3 regions of the Buttiauxella sp. AC038 genome follow, and region 1 is predicted to be linked to each of the others. Evidence: predicted binding sites of a transcription regulator. Region 1 holds the regulator's gene; each other region holds the start of a gene.
What was found. The regulator Fur, encoded in region 1, represses iron uptake genes when iron is present. The targets are predictions, from matches to a motif close to ATAATAATGAGAACNACTATCAA.
Positions count from the first base shown of each region.

Region 2: a site for Fur is predicted at 5,066-5,088, ahead of exbB (tol-pal system-associated acyl-CoA thioesterase). Genes of this name have one in related genera too.
Region 3: a site for Fur is predicted at 3,477-3,499, ahead of fepB (Fe2+-enterobactin ABC transporter substrate-binding protein). Genes of this name have one in related genera too.

Region 1 covers NZ_CEEDCQ010000001.1:3,629,089-3,636,663, forward strand. The annotation lists gene seqA (replication initiation negative regulator SeqA) at 1-435, opposite strand, end outside; gene ybfF (esterase) at 618-1,394, shown strand; gene ybfE (LexA regulated protein) at 1,530-1,811, shown strand; gene fldA (flavodoxin FldA) at 1,963-2,493, shown strand; gene fur (ferric iron uptake transcriptional regulator) at 2,838-3,290, shown strand; gene chiQ (ChiQ/YbfN family lipoprotein) at 3,381-3,713, opposite strand; gene chiP (chitoporin ChiP) at 3,761-5,158, opposite strand; gene glnS (glutamine--tRNA ligase) at 5,631-7,298, opposite strand.
Region 2 covers NZ_CEEDCQ010000001.1:4,221,855-4,229,429, forward strand. The annotation lists gene AC0IXI_RS19990 (NlpC/P60 family protein) at 1-386, opposite strand, end outside; gene AC0IXI_RS19995 (ESA_00282 family adhesion-associated protein) at 580-1,083, opposite strand; gene AC0IXI_RS20000 (hypothetical protein) at 1,185-1,583, shown strand; gene AC0IXI_RS20005 (cytoplasmic protein) at 1,576-1,974, shown strand; gene AC0IXI_RS20010 (methyl-accepting chemotaxis protein) at 2,044-3,495, opposite strand; gene exbD (TonB system transport protein ExbD) at 3,839-4,264, opposite strand; gene exbB (tol-pal system-associated acyl-CoA thioesterase) at 4,269-5,003, opposite strand; gene metC (cystathionine beta-lyase) at 5,192-6,379, shown strand; gene AC0IXI_RS20030 (DedA family protein) at 6,560-7,258, shown strand; gene AC0IXI_RS20035 (AraC family transcriptional regulator) at 7,267-7,575, opposite strand, start outside.
Region 3 covers NZ_CEEDCQ010000001.1:3,799,169-3,806,743, forward strand. The annotation lists gene AC0IXI_RS18140 (isochorismatase family protein) at 1-634, opposite strand, end outside; gene AC0IXI_RS18145 ((2,3-dihydroxybenzoyl)adenylate synthase) at 649-2,265, opposite strand; gene entC (isochorismate synthase EntC) at 2,266-3,447, opposite strand; gene fepB (Fe2+-enterobactin ABC transporter substrate-binding protein) at 3,651-4,595, shown strand; gene entS (enterobactin transporter EntS) at 4,704-5,936, opposite strand; gene fepD (Fe(3+)-siderophore ABC transporter permease) at 6,078-7,067, shown strand; gene fepG (iron-enterobactin ABC transporter permease) at 7,103-7,575, shown strand, end outside.

The DNA.
Region 1 (7,575 bases):
TGGCGTTCCTGGAACATGCTTAGGTTTGGTCTGGTTTCCATTTTGCAGCAACGTCTGTTCATTACCTGCAAAATAGACACGTGTACGACCATGCAGCGATTCAGTCGCTTCACCAAAAGCTTGAGCATCAAGTGTATACAGAGTTGAAAGCACCATCATGAAACGGTTAACCGCTTTCTTTTGCTCCGCATATTCATCGGACAGCAATAATTCACGAACCGCACGAACGCGATCGCGTGCTTTATTTACGGGTTTGGCTTCCGGAGCAGGTGCAGCAGTTGCGCCTGTCTGGCCGGTAATTGCAGGTGTAGCTGGGGTTTGGCCGGCGGTAAATTTCAACATGCGCCGTAAAATATCGGACGCGCTTTCACCAATGTGCTGCGTGTGGCTGGCAATATAGCGATAGAGCTCGTCATCAACTTCAATTGTTTTCATCTTAATCCAGTGCGATATCTTTTCTGAATGCAAGTAATTGGGATTATAAGGACAAATCCCAACCTCGGGTAGAGCCAAGCTTTTGTCACACCACAAAGTCAGACTAAACTGGAAATTTGCGGCAGTGCGGCAGGATGCCGTTATGATACCCTAACCGCACGAAGTAAAAAAAGAACTTTGCCATGAAATTGAATGCTCGCCTGCAAACTGCGCAACAATCGACTAGTAATTCCCCCATCGTCCTTATTCACGGTCTTTTTGGTAGCCTTGATAACCTGGGCGTGCTGGCCCGTGACCTTGGGCAGGATCATACGTTGCTGCAAATCGATCTGCGCAACCACGGTTTATCACCACAAAGCTCTGAGATGAACTACCCTGCTATGGCGCAGGATGTCGTCGAAACGCTCGATGAATATGACTTTGAGAAAGCCATTATTATTGGCCATTCAATGGGTGGCAAAGTGGCGATGGCTTTGACGGCGATTGCCCCAGAGCGTATCGACAAATTAGTACTGATTGATATTGCACCGGTGGATTATCAGGTGCGCCGCCACGATGAAATTTTCACTGCAATAAATGCCGTCAGCGCCGCTTGCGTTAAAACACGGCAGCAGGCCGCGACCGTGATGCGCGAGCATCTTGATGAAGAAGGTGTTATTCAGTTCTTGCTAAAATCCTTTGCCGATGGCGAATGGAAATTCAACGTGCCGGTGCTGTGGGAGCAATATGAGAATATTGTCGGCTGGGAAAACATTCCTGCATGGAATGAACCCTCGCTATTTATTCGCGGCGGCGCATCTCCTTATGTCAATGAATCGCATCGTAGCCAGTTGCTTTCACAGTTCCCTCAGGCGCGTGCTCATGTGGTTGCAGGTGCCGGACACTGGGTTCACGCAGAAAAACCTGATGCTGTTTTGCGCGCAATCCATCGTTTTATCGACACAACAGCGGCAAACTGATTAAAAACAAACCGACTGGCCGCAAGATGTGGCTAACGCGTTGGCGCGCAAGCCATGCTGATGTATGATTGCGCGCTAAATTGCGCCAGAGCACCCCGCTCCGTGCCACCTGAATTCCCTGTCAGTAGTCTAATCATGGCAAAAGAACAAACGGACCGTACTACATTAGATCTGTTCGCGGACGAGCGTCGCCCGGGGCGACCAAAAACCAATCCGCTAACGCGTGATGAGCAATTGCGTATCAACAAACGCAACCAACTCAAGCGCGATAAAGTACGCGGCCTGAAGCGAGTGGAGCTAAAGCTCAATAACGATGCGGTAGATGCTCTCAATCAGCTGGCTGAAGCGCGCAATATCAGTCGTAGTGAATTGATTGAAGAGATACTTCTCGAACAACTGAAGCAACATCTCAGTTAGTTTTAGTGCTATGTCCTGGTATGCGATTTTGCAGTCTGTGCACACCGGGGCGATAGCAGTTTCCGCACCACGAAGTGTTCTGCTATGATTGCCCTATCTGTGGCCAAATAGCAGCCACCATACCATTAAGTATCAAGAGGTTATTTTACTCATGGCAATCGTAGGCATTTTTTTCGGCAGCGACACTGGTAACACCGAAAATATCGCGAAAATGATTCAAAAACAGCTCGGTAAAGATGTTGCTGAGGTGCATGACATTGCTAAGAGCAGCAAAGAAGACCTGGAAGGCTTCGACATTCTGCTTCTCGGCATTCCAACCTGGTACTACGGCGAAGCCCAGTGTGATTGGGACGATTTCTTCCCAACTCTGGAAGAAGTTGATTTCAATGGCAAACTGGTAGCGTTGTTTGGTTGCGGTGACCAGGAAGACTACGCAGAATACTTCTGTGACGCATTAGGCACTATCCGCGACATCATTGAGCCGCGCGGTGCAGCTATCGTCGGTCACTGGCCGACTGCGGGTTACCATTTCGAAGCATCTAAAGGTCTTGCAGACGATGACCACTTTGTTGGCCTGGCGATTGACGAAGACCGTCAACCAGAACTGACTGCTGAACGCGTTCAGAAATGGGTTAAACAAGTTTCTGATGAGCTCAACCTGGCTGATATCATCAACGCCTGATTCTAAACCCTGGCTACTTTAAGATGCAGGCTGGCAATAAACCTGCATATTCAAGGGCGATGGGCATCAATGTGGCGAGACTATTGGGTTTCGCCACATTGATAGTTATTTCCGATTAAAATAATTGCTACAAATTTTTAACTTTTCAGCTTGTCCCTGTACAATGAACTCCTGACAAATAGCTATCAAGGCCATCAAATCGCGACTCAACCGCAATTTTTTAACTTGGTTATGCATAATACTTGCGGTTCCCATTTAGAAGGGGCAGTTCTATAATGAGACGCATTCATCTTAACGCTCACCCTGACTCCGAGCGAATCGTTAAGCAACAGGACAATTTCCGCATGACTGACAATAATACCGCATTAAAGAAGGCCGGCCTGAAAGTCACGCTTCCTCGATTAAAAATCCTTGAAGTGCTGCAGGGGCCGGTGAACCACCACGTCAGTGCGGAAGACTTATATAAACGTCTGATTGATATGGGCGAAGAGATTGGTCTCGCCACCGTTTATCGTGTACTAAACCAGTTTGATGATGCAGGCATTGTGACGCGCCATAACTTCGAAGGCGGCAAATCCGTATTCGAACTGACACAGCAGCATCACCATGACCACCTGATTTGCCTGGACTGCGGCAAAGTAATTGAATTCAGCGATGATTCAATCGAAGCCCGTCAGCGTGAAATCGCATCACGTCATGGTATTCGTCTGACTAACCACAGCCTGTACCTTTATGGTCATTGTGCTGAAGGTGATTGCCGTACCGACGAAAACGCACACGAAATCAGCGAAAAGTAATCTGCACCTCCGGCACCCAGAGTTGGGTGTCAGGCAATAAAAAAACCGGTGAGGAAGCTCATCGGTTTTTTTATTGCCTGAATACAGCGATTACTTATTGTTGGCGCGGATCTCTTGCCAGATTTTATCGCATTTTGCTTTCACGGCCTGGTCATTACCGGTACGTGTTGCCTGAATGCAGTTCTGGTAATCCAGGGTACGAACCGTTTCTTTCTTCGCAAACTCCTGGTGTTCCTTATCCTGAGCCAACACATTCAATACGCTTTGGCAGGCCTGAATTTTATCCGGATTGCCTTCTGCGGTGTTAATACAGGCGCTATACGCTTGTTTTAGTTTTGTGTCTTCCGGAGCCGTTTTAGGTTGTTGCTGCGCACACGCACTTAAACCTAACGCCATCACCACAGTCAGAACGATTTTTTTCATGTTTGATATCCTTAAGAAAACCGGGCGTTTTCACGCCCGGATTCGAATCAGAAGATGGTGAACGGTGCGATGACGATGAATTTCACGTCGCGCTCATCCTGGAAGATGTTGCCGTAACCACCGCCCCAGCTTGGGATGTCTGAATGGTTGTCGTACTGAGTGAAGTGCAGTTTGAACAGCGTGCCTTTCGCACGACCATCCTGAACGGTGTACAACGCATCAAGGCTGTACGCAGATTCTTTCAGGCGATTATCAGCATCGTAGTAACCGTCAGTGGTTGGTTTAGAGCTTGGTTTAGCATCCCATGCGTACACATAAGAAGCACCCACTGCCCAACCTGCCAGGTTCCAATTGCTCAGGTCATACATCGCGCCTGCAAATACTGCTTTTTCACCGTTGGCGTTGAAGTCAGAGCGGTTATCCCACCACACATCAAGACGACCGTTTGAAGATGCATAAGTTGGGGTCATACGCTGCAGGAAGTAACCTTGCTGGCCATCGGCCTTAACAATAGTTCCTTCAAGACGCAAATCAACCTGACCCACTCTGTATCCGAGAGTCAATGCCTGCAACCATGCAGTGCCGTCGTACAGATCGTTAACGCTGCCATCTGAAACTTTGTCACGCGTACCGTAGAACTGGTAGCTGGTTGTTAACGGGCTGCCCGCGATATCAAACTTATAGCTTGCTTTGGTGAAATACTGATCAACGTAGCCTTCAGCCTGCCCAAATGCCGCTTCGAGAATGAAATCATTTTTGAAGTCATACTTCGCGCCAAGAGAGTGTAAATATTCAACTTTGGTTTTTTTGTCGTTCTGATAGAACTTGTCCATTTCCAGGTGCCATGGAGCTTTGTACTCGTTGGTCCACATGTAGGAGAAGCTCAGCGCACCAGAATCGCCGTAATCAAAGTTTGCACCGGCTTCAGCGCCCTGGTAAGTACCAGGCATGAAGCTCCAGTGTGGTGCGAGCAAGGTTTGCCCGGTTGGCTGAATGTAACCGCCACGTGCCCAAACCGGGCCGTATTTGAATTTAGCTGCGGCTTTATAGAGGCTAATACCGCTCTTATCACCTGAGTAATCTTCGTCGTAAGCTTTGTTTACAGAGGAGAATGCGATTTCGTTCGGGTGACCGCTGTTACCATTTTCTGCCATTTCGATAGCAGTAAAGGCCGCAATATCCAGACCGAACATGTCAGCGGCGAAACCAGACTGGAAGTCCAGGTTGGCGTTCCAGGTGGAATGCGCAAGGTTAGTTTCATATTTATCAGTCGTAACATCTTTACGGTCACGCTCACGCTGCCAGTAATAAACACCACCGGTCAGAGTCGAGTCATCAACAAAGCCTGCTGCGCTTGCCTGAGGGATGACTACAAGTCCTGAAAGAGCCGTGACACCTGCAATTGCAAGCGCCAGTGCACTACGTTTGCCACTAAACGTACGCATATATTATTCCTCTTTGACGTATCAATAATCGCCGGACGTTAAAAGACGCCTTATGGCGAAAAAAAGTAAAAATGCCTAACGGCTAAAGCGGTTATGAATATTTGCCCGCATTACTGCTGCCCTTAAGACTATTTTTCGCGACGCGAATTATCAATGACTTTGTAAGAGTTCATTCCGATATTATGACAGAGAGCACATAATTTATGAGCATTTGTAACAAATAACGACACAAGAGTTTTATCTTGATAATTACTATTTATAAAATACAAAACTCCATATGAGAGCGCTCACATAATTAAAATAAGAATTTTTAATGTTCCGAGGTTGACCATAAAAAGTAGAGAGGAAGAAGTGTAAATAACATTAATTCGCAACGCGAATGTGAAGATATATTTAAGCAAATGATTATAAAGCGAAAAAAAACGCCGCAATTTGCGGCGTTTTTGTCAGATATTGACCTAGTAAAAAGGGACTATTCGCCCATTTTCGCCCAAGTATCACGCAAGCCAACGGTACGGTTAAATACCAGTTTTTCGGCAGTTGCATAACGGCTGTCCAGGCAAAAATAACCTTCGCGCTCGAACTGATACGCTTTGCCTTTTTCGGCATTTTGCAGACTTGGTTCGACGAAGCCTTGTTTGATAACCAGTGATTCCGGGTTAATCGTTGCAAGGAAATCTTCTGCAGCCCCTGGGTTTGCAACACTGAAAAGGCGGTCATAAAGGCGAATCTCAACAGGCAATGCATGTTCTGCACTCACCCAATGAATCACACCTTTAACTTTACGGCCATCAGCTGGGTCTTTGCTTAATGTGTCCGGATCGTAGGAGCAATGCAGCGTGGTGATATTCCCTGCATCATCTTTCTCAACGCGATCGGCTTTAATCACATATGCATTACGCAGGCGTACTTCTTTGCCCAACACCAGACGCTTATATTGCTTGTTGGCTTCTTCACGGAAGTCAGCACGATCGATATAGATCTCACGGCTAAACGGCACCTGACGGCTACCCATCTCTGGTTTGTTAGGATGGTTAGGCATCGTTACCATTTCAACTTCACCCTGAGGGAAGTTTTCGATGATAACTTTAACCGGGTCGAGAACAGCCATAGCGCGTGGTGCGTTCTCATTCAGGTCATCACGAATACAAGATTCCAGAGATGCCATTTCAACGGTGTTGTCTTGCTTAGTCACACCAATGCGCTTACAGAACTCGCGAATAGAAGCGGCGGTATAACCACGACGACGCAGACCAGAGATGGTCGGCATACGTGGGTCATCCCAACCCTCTACAACCTTCTCAGTCACCAGCAGGTTAAGCTTACGCTTAGACATGATGGCGTACTCGAGATTCAGGCGAGAGAACTCGTACTGACGCGGATGCGCAGGAATTGTGATGTTATCCAACACCCAGTCGTACAAACGACGGTTGTCCTGGAATTCCAGCGTACAAAGCGAGTGTGTAATGCCTTCCAGCGCATCGGAAATGCAGTGGGTGAAGTCGTACATTGGGTAGATGCACCACTTATTACCAGTCTGGTGGTGTTCGGCAAATTTAATACGATAAATCACCGGATCACGCATCACGATAAATGGCGAAGCCATATCGATTTTCGCACGCAGGCACGCAGTCCCTTCAGCGAACTCACCGTTACGCATCTTCTCGAACAGCGCGAGGTTCTCTTCAACCGTACGGTCGCGATATGGGCTGTTTTTCCCAGGCGAAGTCAATGAGCCGCGATATTCACGAATCTGCTCCGGAGTCAGTTCGTCAACATACGCCAGACCTTTATTGATCAGCTCAACCGCATAGTTGAACAACTGATCGAAATAATCTGAAGAATAACGCACGTTGCCAGACCAATGAAAACCAAGCCATTCAACGTCGTGCTTAATTGAGTCTACGAATTCGATGTCTTCTTTTACTGGGTTGGTGTCATCGAAACGCAGGTTGCACTGGCCTTGATAATCTTGCGCGATACCAAAGTTCAGGCAGATGGATTTTGCATGACCGATATGCAGATAACCATTTGGCTCTGGCGGAAAACGGGTGCAAATACTGTCGTGCTTACCATTGGCCAAATCTTCATCAATAATCTGGCGAATAAAGTTAGTTGGGCGGGCTTCTGCCTCACTCATCGCGGGTTCCTCTGTGCAAAAACTTTAGTTATCGACACATGATCTTATAAGCAAGCGTCGGAAACAACCTTTAGTTGCATAAATAAGGGTATCGGGGAGGACGGACGGGAGGGCATAAAAAAGCGGCTGGAGAAAAGACTCTCCAGCCGCTAAAGGCACAATCTTACCCTTCATACTTCAAGTTGCATCTTTGTTGGCTACGTTCACTCACCCGACAAATCTGCCAGGAGCAGATTTGAACGCTGTGAGTAGCACCCCGAAGGGGTGAGGCCCACGG
Region 2 (7,575 bases), 590 kb from region 1:
GGCTTGAGCATTTCTTTATTGACGTGCTCACCATTTTGAATTTGCTGAGTTGTTGTTCTTGGCAAAGACTTGTGGAAAGAATCACTAAAAATATGCTGCATGAGGGCAGAGCAATCCACACCTTTATGTGTTGTACCACCAAATCGATAGTGTGTTCCTTTCCAATTGGAAAATTCAGCCAATATAGATGACCTGATATTATTAGAAGTTGCTTTTCTTTCAGGTTTTATAAACGAAGCTTGCTTAGAAAACACATCTTTATTAGAAAGAGTTTTAACCCCTAATGATGCAAATTCCTTTGGCATATTAAAAGCAAAGGAATTTGCACTAATAACTAAAGGGATAATTAAAAGTGAAGCGGTAATCATTTTTTTAAACAAATACATGAGTCATATCTTTTTTGAAGGCAAATACTCTATTACTGAATCTTCAGCAACATGGCGAACAACTCCTTTTGGGTGAGAAAATAATAAACAGTACTGAACGTTAATCCAGCAGATAATCAGTCCATTTTTAGATTTGGCTTTTTTTAGTTTAAAAAACAGCCTGATATAAAATCAGCCTAATTGACAAAATGCACTATACATTCTCAAGGCAGACTTCCGGTCGCTGAAGATGCGGCCATACTAAAGCAACCAACGCGGGGTAAGCATCATGACTGAACTCATCAAAGCACTGGCGTAAATTCAGCAGCTCGATATCAGCAAAAGGTACCTTCTCCCCCTCGGAACAGCGTTTTCTGAGGTTATCGTAATAGCGGTAGATGGCAGAGTGTAAATCACTACAACGTCGCTGAGCGTTAAAGAGTGCCAGGTCAGCGCTAAGTTCGTCGATATGCATCCTTTTGATAGTGGCATGATTGAAATCCACATATTCATGGCTCACTCGCCAGTAATAATCAGGCGTTATTTTTGACATTAACTTAGCAAAATAATCTTCACGCTCGTCAATTTCAGATAAATTTAATTTAGGGACACTGTCGGGCGTTAATTTAACTTTGGGATGCGAAATCTCACGCATCAGCACCAGTACTACGCACAGCAATAACAATATTAATACAATTGAATAAAAGACGCTTTGCATGGGAACTCCTGTTTTTTATAGTAATTTTGAGGCAACATATAGTCAACCTGGCGTCTGTTAAACATAAAAATTTATTCTATTGATATAAAAGGACATCCTTAATGCTGCCCAACACCCTGGTGCCAGTGACTTTTCCTGTCTCGCAGGCTGATATTGCCGGTTCAGAAGAACATAGCGCTCTAACACTAAATCCTCAGGATAATATTTTAGTTCTGGAGAAAATAATCCTGAGCGCCCCTCATTATGCTGGACAAGCGAAAAATACATTGTTTGAAGAGAACGACCGGCATTTAAAAGATCGTTTGTTTTATGCAGTGAAAATTGAAGCCATAGTGAAAGTATTAAATGAACTCATAGAACAAGAAAAAATCAACTCTGCCGATCTGCAAATGCTAATAGAAGATAAAAAATTGCAGATAAGTCATCATTCACAGCAAATCTGGGTCAATCAGTTAACTCAGGAAAAAAGCTGGCCTCTATTTTATTCGCTGGATGAGTAATGCCAATGTCAGAATTGCAATTCCCCCTCTTCAAACGGCTGCACCATCTGACGATACCGCGTCTGACAATACGTTATTACGTGAAAATATTGCCGCGCTGGTACAAATTAAAAATGAAAATATTGCTCGTATCGCGCAAGGTCAGGTCAATATCACTGCGGCATTGGTTGAACAAAAATGGCATAACCGCCATCAAATTTACCCATATCGTGTGAAAGATGAGATTTACGGCGCAGTTCTCAGCGAGATCATCAGCCACCAGCCCAGGCTTAAAACCGAAGTTCTGGCTCGACTGGAGGCGGTGTATCAGAAGTTGAGAGATGAAGAAGCACAAACGCTCTCACGTACGCGTGCATTGCTGGAAAACAGTTACAAAACTCCGCATTTATAAGATTTCTGGAGCGCCTGCGGCAAGCAGGCACTCTTTTTTGCGACATAAATACGCTCTCAAAACCTGTTATCAGGCCAGACGAAATACTGAGATTGCCTGCTGTAAATCATCCGCCTGTTGCTGTTGTTGGCGCGCGGCCTGTACGGTTTGCGCAGTATGTTCCACGTTATACCTCACGCTTTCATCGATACTGGCGATGCTCTCATTCATTTGCGTGATGCTGATGCTTTGCTGGCCACTCATATCGGAAAGCTCTTCCACCAACTCTGCCAACGCATTGATGGAACCAATCACTTCACGCATGGTTTGCCCCGCGTTCTCCACTTGTACCGAGCCTGTCCGAGTACACTCTACCGATACGCTTATCAACTGGCGAATGTCTTTGGCCGCGTTTTCGCAACGTAACGCCAACGTGCGTACTTCAGAAGCTACCACCGCGAATCCTCGACCATGAGCGCCTGCCCTGGCTGCTTCAACGGAGGCATTTAGCGACAAAATATTAGTCTGGAAGGCAATGCCATCGATCAGTTCAAGAATGTTGCTGATGTGGTCAGACTCTTCGCGGATTTGTTCCATAGTGAGTGTGGCAGCATCAATACTGACTCCACCTTTGCTGGCGAGATTACTTGCCTGAGTGGCAAGCATTCTGGCACTTTGCGCTTTGTCACTCGTCGAGACTGCGGAGGAGCTGAGCTGTTCCATGGCACTGGCAGCAATGGCAAGTGCAGCTGCCTGCTCGTCAGTGCGTTTAGACAGTGCGGTATTACGCTGGATGATACTTTCCGAAGCTGTGAGTACTGATGCCACACCAGCGCTCACCTGGCTTAGCGTGTTCCTCATCGTGGTAAGCGTAGTATTAAAGGTTTGAGCAAACGGTGTGCGGCTTTCTCTTTCACTACGTGTAAGGGTCAGGCAACCCGGCTGGCGATTTATCTGTGCTGCTAACTGTGCCACTTCGCTGGCTGAACGTGCGTCATCGGCCATGCGCAATGCCATGTAAATGAGTATCGCCGTTTGTGCCACCACAAAAATGGCATGGAATACCACCATATGAATGCCGGGATGCATAAAGCAGGTGATACCGAATAAGTCATTAGCTTGCAGCCAGGCAAATAAAACATGGTGAAGTGCTGCAACTACGGCCCCCATTAATAATGGTCTATAATCGCGATAAGCTAATAATGCTGATAGTAATACAAAAACCGAAAAGTGATATTCAGTTTCACCGTCACCTAATTGAATGAGCAATGCGGCAAAACCGATTAATGTGAACGCATAATACAAGCGGGTAAATAGCGTACCGGGTAGTAATACTTTGATAACACTGGAACTCAACGCAAGTAAACTGCCCGCTACCAGCGCCACCGGGATCGCATCATAAGCCCACCCCACCGCTAGGGAAATAACAAACATTCCCCACACGACCCAAAACATTAAAACATCAGCATGCAGATAAATGCTTCTCAGAGACACCACGTCGGGCTGTTTATTGCCAGTATGCAAAACAGTCATCGTTGCCATATTATTATCCACGCATTTGTCATTATGTATTTTCATGACGGAATAATCCCACATATACCCAAAATAATTCGAGTTGCAGGTAGGCTGCAAGGGAGCAAATCCCCAGGAGCTTACTTAAGTAAGTGACTGGAGTTTGTGAGTGCAACCAACACCCCTGCGGCTCGAAGTATGACGGGTATAGAAATAGCATAGATAAACATTGTTTTATCGCGAATAAGTTTCACACGTTATCAATAATACGTTCGTGTGATTTTAAAATTTGAATTAAGTCAGACGGGAATGCGGACAAAAGAAAAACGGCCCGTTAGTTGAGCTAACGGGCCGTTGTAAGATCATGCAAAAATTATTTGGCGGCAGTGACTTCTTGTCCCACCAACCCAATCTTCAAATACCCTGCCTGATGCAGCGTATCCATCACGTTCATCATGGTTTCATAATCAACCGTTTTGTCTGCGCGGAAGAAAATCGTGGTGTCTTTCTTGCCTTCAGTCGCAGCCATCAGAGCATTGATCATGTTCTCTTTGGTCACTTCATCATTGCCAATAAACATCGTGCGATCGGCTTTGACAGACAGGTAGACCGGCTTTTCCGGGCGCGGTTGCGGCTGGCTTGAAGATGCAGGAAGGTTAACCTTCACATCCACTGTCGCAAGCGGTGCGGCCACCATGAAAATAATCAGCAATACCAACATGACATCGATAAACGGTGTCACGTTGATTTCATGCATTTCGCCGTTATCGTCGTGGTTTTCGTTAAAACTCATTGCCATGGGATCAACCTACACGCAGTTTCTGAGCCGTACGTACCGGGCGAGCCTGAGAGCTAGCGTCTAAATCCAGGTCACGGCTTTGCAACAACAGAACCTGAGCCGCAACGTCACCCAAAGAAGCTTTATAGCCACCAATAACACGAGCAAATACGTTGTAGATAACCACCGCAGGAATTGCTGCAATCAGGCCGATAGCCGTTGCTAACAATGCTTCTGCAATACCAGGTGCCACTACAGCAAGGTTAGTGGTTTGCGACTGCGCAATACCAATAAAGCTGTTCATGATGCCCCAGACCGTACCAAACAGGCCGACGAACGGAGAGATCGCACCGATGGTCGCAAGGAATCCATTACCACGCCCCATGTGGCGACCCGCTGCCGCAACACGACGCTCAAGGCGGAAACCGGTACGCTCTTTAATGCCTTCGTTATCTTCGCTGCCTGCGGAAAGTTCAAGCTCATTTTGCGCTTCATTGATAAGCATTGCGCTCAAGCTCTTCGCATCAAATGCTTCAGCCATTTCACTGGCTTCGTTCAGAGAGCGGGCATTAGCCAGTTGTTGCTGTTCACGCTTCAAACGACGCTTTTGCGAGGATAGCTCAACACTTTTGCTAAAGAAGATTGCCCATGTGACGACAGAGGCCAGAATCAGGCCGATCATCACAATCTTTACCACGATGTCGGCATGTTGATACATGCCCCAGACAGAGAGGTCTGTCTGCATCAAATTATTCGTCACTCTTACTCTCCACCACGAAATGATACAAAAACTGTGCGCAATAATATCAAAACGACATCGAATTGATAGTAGTTCTCATTAGTATTTAAAGAGTGCCTTAAATTGTCTATGCATTCCTTGCGCTTACGCAGCAAAAGCATGATAAGTTAGATTTAGACATCCAGATGGTTAAACAGGGTAAAGTGAAGATGAGTAAAAAGCACATTGAAACGGCGCTGGTTAATGCCGGGCGCGATAAAAAATTCACCCAGGGTTCGGTTAACAGCGTCATTCAACGCGCTTCCTCGTTGGTTTTTGAAACTGTTGAAGCTAAAAAACAGGCGACGGCTAACCGCGCGAAAGGCGAACTTTTTTATGGTCGCCGTGGCACCCTGACCCACTTCTCTTTACAAGAAGCGATGTGCGAACTCGAAGGCGGCGCGGGTTGTGCGCTTTACCCTTGTGGCGCCGCAGCCGTTGCCAATGCGATTCTGGCGTTCGTCGAGCAGGGCGACAATGTACTAATGACCGGCTCCGCCTATGAGCCAAGCCAGGACTTCTGCACCAAAATTCTCGCCAAACTCGGCGTGAGCACCACCTGGTTTGACCCAATGATTGGCGCAGGCATCGCAGAACTTGTGCAACCCAATACTAAAGTCGTATTTCTGGAATCGCCTGGCTCTATCACAATGGAAGTACATGACGTTCCAGCCATTGTTAAGGCGGTACGCAGCGTTGCCCCAGACGCCATCATCATGATTGATAACACCTGGTCGGCAGGCATTCTCTTTAAGGCGCTGGATTTCGGTATCGATATTTCGATTCAGGCCGGCACCAAATACCTGATTGGCCACTCGGATGCGATGGTTGGCACAGCTGTATCAAATGCACGTTGCTGGGATCAGCTGCGTGAGAACTCTTATCTGATGGGGCAAATGTTGGATGCCGATACCGCTTATATGACTAGCAGAGGTCTACGCACTCTTGGTGTGCGCCTGCGTCAACATCATGAAAGTAGTTTGAAAATTGCCGAATGGCTGGCACAACACCCGCAGGTTGAACGTGTTAATCACCCTGCACTGCCCGGCAGCAAAGGGCATGAATTCTGGAAACGAGACTTTACAGGTAGCAGCGGCTTGTTCTCATTCGTGCTGAAGAATCGTTTAAATAACGAGCAATATCAGCACTACCTGGACAATTTCCACTATTTTAGTATGGCCTATTCCTGGGGCGGCTATGAATCGCTTATCCTTGCCAACCAACCGGAAGAGCTCGCTGAGATTCGCCCGGCAGGCGGCGTAGACTTCACTGGAACGCTAGTGCGCGTACACATTGGCCTGGAAAATGTTGACGATCTCATCGCGGATCTTGAAGCAGGTTTCCAACGGATCGCCTAAAATTGCCAGAAGTGGACGTCCATAAGGACAGTTTTTGCTATTCCATAATGATTTGTTGAGCCTGCGATCAAGATGTCGCAGGCTTTTTAGCGTTACACTAGGTTCCTAAAACTAAGGTGTGCCTAATCTAACTACTGTAGATTCAGGCCTGCTCAATAAAGCGGTTCCACAGGATTTGCCATGGCTGTTATACACAATATCGTTCAAGCGCTTTGGCAACATGACTTTGCTGCACTCGCGGACCCTCATGTTGTTGGAGTGGTTTATTGCGTCATGTTTGCGACGCTGTTTCTCGAAAATGGATTACTGCCCGCCTCGTTTTTGCCAGGCGACAGTCTGCTATTACTCGCAGGAGCGTTAGTGGCAAAAGGGGTAATGAATTTCGTCCCGACAATCGTTATTTTAACCGCGGCGGCAAGCCTCGGTTGCTGGTTGAGCTATGTGCAAGGCCGCTGGCTTGGTAATACCCGGGTGGTGAAAAGCTGGCTGAAACAACTTCCACCGCAATATCACGAGCGAGCGACGGTGATGTTTGACCGGCACGGTTTATTCGCTTTGTTAGCTGGCCGTTTTTTGGCGTTTGTGCGCACACTGCTGCCAACCATGGCGGGCATTTCTGGCCTTAGCAATCGCCGCTTCCAGGTATTTAACTGGCTGAGTGGGTTGTTGTGGGTTGGTAGCGTCACCAGCCTGGGTTATGCCCTGAGCATGATTCCATTTGTGAAACGCCACGAAGATCAGGTGATGACCTGCCTGATGATTCTGCCGATGGTTCTGCTGGTTGTGGGCCTGGTAGGCACGCTATTTGTGGTTATCAAAAAAGATTTAACCCCGCATAAAAATTACAGAGTGGGTAATGCGAAATTATCCACTCTGTAAGCTTCAGCTTAAATGACTCGCATACGCGCGGCATCTTCCCCCGGGGTCACCCCAAAGTAGCGTTTAAACTCGCGGCTAAACTGCGAAGCACTTTCATATCCCACGTGAATAGCCGCAGCACTAGCTTTCAGCGCATCATGCAAAATCAACATCCGCGCTTTATGCAGGCGGTAGCTTTTAAGGTATTGCAGCGGCGAAGTACTGGTCACCGATTTAAAGTTATGGTGAAACGCAGAGACGCTCATATTCGCTTCAGCTGCAAGTTGGTCCACTGAGAGGTTCTCGGTGTACTGCGTTTCAATACGACGCAACACACG
Region 3 (7,575 bases), 170 kb from region 1:
GCGCGCTTTCCGGCAGCAAATCGCGAGTCATCACTACGCGCCCGGAACGGCCTGCTGTGTATTTCAGCGCCATCATGTGTTCTTCGCGGCTGAAATCAGCCAGCGCATCGGCCACCATAAACGGTTTGATATCGCGCATAAACGCGTCAGTTGCCGTCGTCATGCAGCCAATGTGTGCGTATACGCCGCAAATAATGAGCTGGTTACACCCTGTTTCTTTTAAGGCTTGCTCCAGCGGCGAGCGGATAAACGCGCTGTAACGCCATTTGGTCAGCACCGTGTCGTGCTCGTCTGGCGCAAGTTCAGCCACCACTTTCTGGCGTTCAGGGTGTTTGTTTAAACCCGGCCCCCACATGTCGTTTAGCAGCGCACGGTCTTCATCGCTCTGGGCATTAGGCTGCGCGGTGTAATAGACCGGAATATTGTGGCGCTTGCAGTAATCGCGCAGTGCGGCAATGTTGGCGATAACCTGCTGGATCATCGGGCAATTGTCGCCCCAGAAATCGATGAAATATTCCTGCATATCGTGAATCAGCAGTGCCGCGCGCTCGGGTTCAAACGCCCAGTTCACTTTGTTTTCCGGGATGTCGGCAGCCGTCGGTAAGGTGTATGCGTTCAGTTTTGGAATAGCCATAAATTCTCCGTCAATCAGGAAGCCAGTTGCTTATCAGCAATCAACTGGCGCAAACGTTTTTTGTCCACTTTGCCCACCGCGGTTAGCGGCAGGTTTTCAACGATTTCAATACGATCGGGTAGTTTGAAGTCGGCAATACCTAACTCACGCAAATAACGGCGAATTTCCACCGGGCGGAACGGGCGGCTGCCGACGATAAACGCGCAGCTTTTCTCGCCCAATAAACTGTCTTCCATCGAAACCAATGCGGCATGCACGATCTCTTCGTGGCGCAGTAACAGGTTTTCGATCTCCTCGGCGGCGATCTTCTCCCCGCCACGGTTGATCTGATCTTTCTCGCGCCCCTGCACGGTGATGTAGCCGTCTTCGGCAATCGAAATCAAATCGCCCGAGCAGTAGAAACCGTTGGCATCAAAGGCGCTGGCGTTGTGCTCCGGGCTGCGGTAATAGCCACGGAAGGTGTATGGCCCGCGCGTCATCAGTCGGCCGACTTCGCCATATGGCAGCGGGTTTCCCTGCTCATCGGCCACCCAGACTTCGTCGTCCGGGCACATTGGTTTGCCCTGGGTTTTGAAGATGTGATCGTTATCGTCGTCAAGGCGCGTGTAGTTCACCAGCCCTTCGGCCATGCCGAAAACTTGCTGTAACTGGCAGCCAATTTCAGCCGGGATACGCGCGGCCAGCGCTTCGCTCAAACGTGCGCCGCCCACCTGCAACAACGCCAGCGACTCAAGGGATTTATTGCTGCCCCACTCGCCAATCGCTTGCAGCCACAGGCTGACGGCCGGCGGCACCAGCGCGGTGGCATTGATTTGGTGGCGTTCAATCAGCGGGAAACAGAGCGTGGCACTCGGGTCATTTGCCAACACCACGCGCCCGCCGCCATAAAACACGCCCAGCGAACCAGGCGAACTTAGCGCGTAGTTGTGTGCCGCCGGGATCGCGCACAGAAAGCGCGTGTTCGCATCAAAGCGGCAGATTTCTACGCTACGGCGAATGCTGTAGTAGTAGTCGTTATGAGTGCGAGGGATCAGTTTTGGCGTGCCGGTACTACCGCCAGAAAGCTGGAAAAAGGCCACTTCATCGGCCGCCGATGGCGAAGCGACAAAGTTGTCTTCCGCTTCGTTGATGAAGGCACTTAGCGAACGTTCACGATCGTTTTCATTGAGCAACACAGCCATGCGTAGCGATGCGTTTTGCTGGCACAGCGACTCGAGAAAATCATCATGAGCGAACAAACTGTGTTTGCGATCGGCAATCAGCACCACCGGCTCGATTTGCTTAGCGTAGGCTTCCATTTCGGTGCGCTGGTGGCTGAACAGCGCGTTAACCGGAGCCACGCCAATCTTCAGCAGTGCAAACAGTGTGATATAAAGTTCTGCCACATTGCCAAGTTGAACCAGCGCGGTTTCACCACGGCTCAGGCCACGGCGCTGTAGTGCGCAGGCCAGCCGCGTAGCGGCCAGTTCGAGTTCGCGATAACTGTAATGGCGCTCACCTTCGATTAACGCAATCGCGTCGTTTTTGGCCTGGCGGCTGAGAATATCGGTAAGGGGCAAGTCGGCCCAGTAACCTTTTTCGCGGTAGCGAGCGGCCAGTTCATCCGGCCAGCGAGTGAATTGAATCGCCATTTAATTAAGTCCAAATACGTTTAGCATGGTGGAAAGTTTGACGCCGGTTTCGCGCCATTCCGATTCAGGAGAGGAAGCAGGCACAATCCCTGCTCCGGCGAACAGGCGCACCTGGTTACCGCCCACGCGGGCGCAGCGAATAGTGACTACCCACTCGCCGTTACCTTCGGCGTCACACCAGCCGACGATGCCGCCAAACAGTTCGCGGTCGAACGGTTCCAGTTCGGCAATTAATTTTTGCGCCACATCGTGCGGGAAACCGCTCAACGCCGGGGTTGGGTGCAGCAGGCAGGCAAGCGAAAGCGCGTTGTGTTGATGGTCTTCAACCTGGCCGTAAATCGGGGTCGCGAGGTGCCATAAAGTTGGCGTGGTGATAAGTTCCGGCGTATCGGAAAGCGTTAAATGTTGGCTATGCGGCTGCAAAACATCGCGCATCGCCTGGGTCACGAGGCAGTGTTCGTGGCGGTCTTTGCTTGAGCGCAGCAGCTGCGCACCAATTTCGCTGTCGCGCTGGATATTGTTTGTATCGCGACGCGCCGAACCTGCCAGCGGCAAGGAGCTGAAATTCTTGCCCGATTTGCGTAGCAGCAATTCCGGGCTGGCACCCACCAGCGAGCTGCCATCGGCTAGCGGCACATGGAAGTTGTAGCTGGTCGGGTTTTGGCTAATCAGGCGATTGAGCAAAGCATCGAGGTCAACGGGCGCGTCCGTTTCAATATCAATCAGGCGCGAGAGCACCACTTTGTCGATATCCGGCTGGGTGGTAGCGGCAGCGGCATGCGCCACCATCGCCATAAATTTTTCTTGTTCAGGGACAGCTTTACGCGCGGCAATGTTCAGCGGTTGGGCCGCACCACACTGGCTGGAATCAATCTGGCGTTGAGCACGTGAAAACGTCTGCCAGCTTTCAGGAATAAACAATGCTGATGGTTGGCGGGGATCGAAGGGGATTGCACCTACGGCAACGGGCTTCTCGATACCGTGCTTTTTGGCGTTTTCGAACGCTTCACGCAACTGTTTTTGCAGCCCACCATTGAGGTTTTCACCATCAAGTGCCGGGCAGTCGAGTCGAGTAAAGCAGCCGCTTGTCGAGAAACTGCGATAAGGCGACATAAAGAAAAAACTATCGGCACAAGAAGTTAGCTGTTTTTCTTGCGGCTGCCGGGCCAGTAACGTATCCATCCATCCTCCGTCAAAAATGATAAAAGATATTAATAATAATTATCATTTGTATTTCGGAGTCGTAACCTAAAGAGAAACCACCGCGCTGTCAACAAAGGCAAATTTATTTTAACAATTGTGCCGCTTGCACCCTGATGGCATAACAGTGAAAATGAGAAGCATTACCATAACTTTGCGCATAATTTCCTACAGGATGTCATTGAGTGAAAATCAGATTCTCCGCACTAATCCTTTTCTGCCTGAGCAGCTTTGCCCACGCCGCCGACTGGCCGCGCACCATCACCGACAGCCACGGTACGCACACGTTTGAGCAGGCACCGCAGCGTATTGTTTCGACCAGCGTGACGTTAACCGGCTCTCTGCTGGCCATTGATGCGCCCGTTATCGCAAGCGGTGCAACGACGCCCGGCAACCGAATGGGTGACGCGCAGGGTTTTCTGCGCCAGTGGGGAGATGTGGCTAAAGAGCGTAACGTTCAACGCTTATATATTGGCGAAGCCAGCGCCGAAGCCGTCGCGGCACAAATGCCGGATTTGATTTTGATTAGTGCAACCGGTGGTGATTCTGCCCTCGCCCTTTATGAGCAGCTCTCTGCCATCGCACCAACGCTTGTGATTAATTATGACGACAAGAGCTGGCAGCAATTACTGACTCAGCTTGGTGGCATCACCGGGCATGAGAAGCAAGCCGCCGGGCGAATTGCCAGTTTTGATAAGCATCTGAGCGAAGCAAAAATGCATATGGCACTGCCACCGCAGCCGGTGACCGCGCTGGTTTACACCCCTGCCTCTCATTCGGCGAACTTGTGGACGTCAGAATCTGCACAAGGGAAATTGCTTCAGCAGCTTGGCTTCACGTTGTCGACGTTACCCGCGACAATTCAGGCCAGTAAGAGCATGGGGAAACGTCATGACATTGTGCAACTTGGTGGGGAAAACCTGGCCGCAGGTTTGAACGGTGAAAGTCTGTTCCTGTTTGCCAGCGATGAAAAAGATGCCACCGCGCTGGAAAACAACCCGCTGCTTTCGCATTTGCCTGCCGTGCAGCACAAGCAAGTTTATGCGCTGGGCACTGAAACTTTCCGTCTGGATTATTACAGTGCCACTCAGATTCTGGAGCGGATGAGTAAGCTGTTTGCCAGTAAGTAATGGATTGCATGTCGGATGTCGCTAACGCTAATCCGACCTACTGCTTTCAGGTGATTGCGTGGTTTTTCCATGTCGGATGTCACAGCGACATCCGACATGGTTCATGTTTTAAGCAGGAACGGTTTGCTGGTAACGTCGCAATTGCACCAGCACAATCGCCAGCACAACCCCGCATATCGTTAGCGCAAAACCACCCGAGCTTGCAGCCGCAACAGGCGTCATAGCAACGGTCATTCCGCCCAAAATCGCAGCACCAATCGCATCACCCGTCACGTTCTGCGCAGTCCACAGGCCGTTGATACGCCCTAACATCCCGTCCGGGGTAAGCGTCTGAATTAGCGTGTATTGCAACAAAGAGCTAATCGCACTGAGATAACCAAACAGCGCCAGACACGCCAGCCCAAGCCCCCAAACCGGCATCAGGCTGAAAATGCCAATCGAGATAAACGACACAACACCCGTTCCCAGCATGATCATGCCCGGACTCGCGTGATGGGCAATACGCCCGCTGGTCAACGCGCCAATAGCGGCTCCCAGTGGTACGGCGGCATACATCAGGCCGATTTGCGCCGCACTCATTTGCCAGTGCCCGGCGAGCGCCGGATATAACACGCGCACCGCACTCGCCATCGTGAGCAACGCGCCGACTAACGCAATGCCGCCGATAATCGGGTGGCCAACCAGGAAACGTAAACCATTCCACAGTGACAGCAGCGGGTTTTCACGCGCTTGTGGCGGCGGTGCCAGTTTCGGCAAACTCAGCAACGGCAGCAAAGTGATAAAGGTGCCGACGGATGCCAGCGCGTAGTTCCACACCACGCCGCCCGACGCCAGCAGCAGCCCGCCGATCATCGGTGAAATCACCGAGCCCAGGCGCACTGTGAGCATGGTAATCGCACTTGCCTGCATCAGGTTTTCACGCCCCACCAGCGCAGGTGTTGCGGCTAAAAGCGCAGTCACACCGAGCGCGCCAAAGAACCCATCCCACACGCCAAGCAGGTAAATCGCCGCCAGCGATGGTTCAGGTAATGCGGCGTTAATCGTCAGGCCAATAAAGCCGACGCCGCAGGTAGAACGGGCCAGAAGAATCAGGCGGCGGCGCTCGTGGCGGTCTGCCAGCACGCCGCCCATCATCAGACCGATAAACATCGCCGAACCGGTTAGCGTCACCGCAAGACCGACTTGCAAAGAAGAACTCGTCAGGGTCTGAATTTGTACCGGCACCGCAACGCCCAACAACCCCAACGACACAATGGAGATAAAACGGGCGAGGAAGACGGCACGAAAAGCGGGATGAGTCTTGAGTAAACTGAGATTAAGCAGCAAAGAATTGCGGTTCATTACATGGCCTTAAAGCGAATTTTTCTTTCCGGGTGCGAGGCGGCTCATGCTAACATAAACAAATAAGAGTGATAATGATAATAACTATCATTTAATTTTACATGATTTTTGTAGGGCTACGAAGTGAAGGATATACAACGTATGTCACGCTGGTTCATCCTGCTGAGTTTGCTGTTTTTACTCGTTTTAATGGCAACGCTCAGTTTGTTATTAGGTGCAAAATCACTCCCCGCTGAAGTTGTTATCGATGCGCTTAGCGGCCAGTGCCAGAGTGCGGATTGCACTATCGTGCTCGACGCCCGCCTCCCCCGCACGCTCGCCGGTATTCTTGCGGGCGGCGCGCTGGGCCTTGCCGGTGCGTTGATGCAAACCCTGACCCGAAACCCACTCGCTGACCCTGGCCTGCTTGGCGTTAATGCCGGAGCAAGTTTTGCCATTGTGTTGGGTGCGGCGGTCTGGAGTCTGACCTCTCCTCTGGCGCTCCTTGGGCTTGCCTTTTCAGGCGCGCTGTTTGCTGCCCTGGTGGTGGCATTTACCGGTAGTCAGGGTGGCGGCCAACTCAGCCCGGTGCGCTTAACGCTGGCAGGTGTTGCACTCGGTGCGGTGCTCGAAGGTTTAAGCAATGGCATCGCGCTACTTAACCCAGTGGTCTATGACCAGCTACGTTTCTGGCAGGCCGGTTCACTCGATATCCGTACGCTTTCAACGTTGAAAGTCATTGTCTTGCCCGTGCTGGCAGGCGGTGCGATTGCGCTGCTTATCAGTCGTTCTCTAAACAGCCTGAGTATGGGCACCGATACCGCAACTGCACTTGGCAGCAAAGTGGCACGCACTCAGTTGCTCGGTTTAATCGCCATCACTTTATTGTGTGGCAGCGCGACCGCCGCTGTCGGACCAATTGCTTTTATTGGCCTGATGATACCGCATCTGGCACGTTGGCTGGTGGGCGCTGACCACCGATGGTCGCTTCCCGTCACCTTGATTGCCACACCGGTGCTATTGCTGTTCGCCGATATTGTTGGCCGCATGCTGGTTCCTGGCGAATTACGTGTTTCAGTGGTGAGCGCATTTATTGGCGCACCGATGCTCATTTACTTAGTCCGCCGCCAGCGTAAAGGAGCAGGAATTTGAACCGCCTCTCCCCTCGCCTGTTAATCAGCAGCCTGATGCTATTAATGCTCAGTATTATTCTCGGATTGTGGAGTCTGGGGAGTGGCGTTTTGCCACTATCAGTCAACCAGGTGATTGACGCACTACTCGGCTCCGCACCACGCAATATCTCACTGGTCGTCGTTGAATGGCGTTTGCCACGCGTTGTCATGGCGCTGCTGATTGGTGCGGCGCTGGGCGTGAGTGGTGCCATCTTCCAGTCACTGATGCGCAACCCGCTCGGCAGCCCGGACGTGATGGGTTTTAATACCGGGGCGTGGAGTGGTGTTCTGGTCGCCATGGTGCTGTTCGGCCAACATCAAACTGCGATTGCTACCTCCGCCATGGCTGGTGGCATTATTACTGCGCTGGTGGTCTGGTTGCTCGCGTGGCGAAACGGTATTGAAACTTTCCGTTTGATAATCATCGGTATTGGCGTGCGAGCCATGCTGGTGGCGTTCAATACCTGGCTATTGCTGCATGCCTCGCT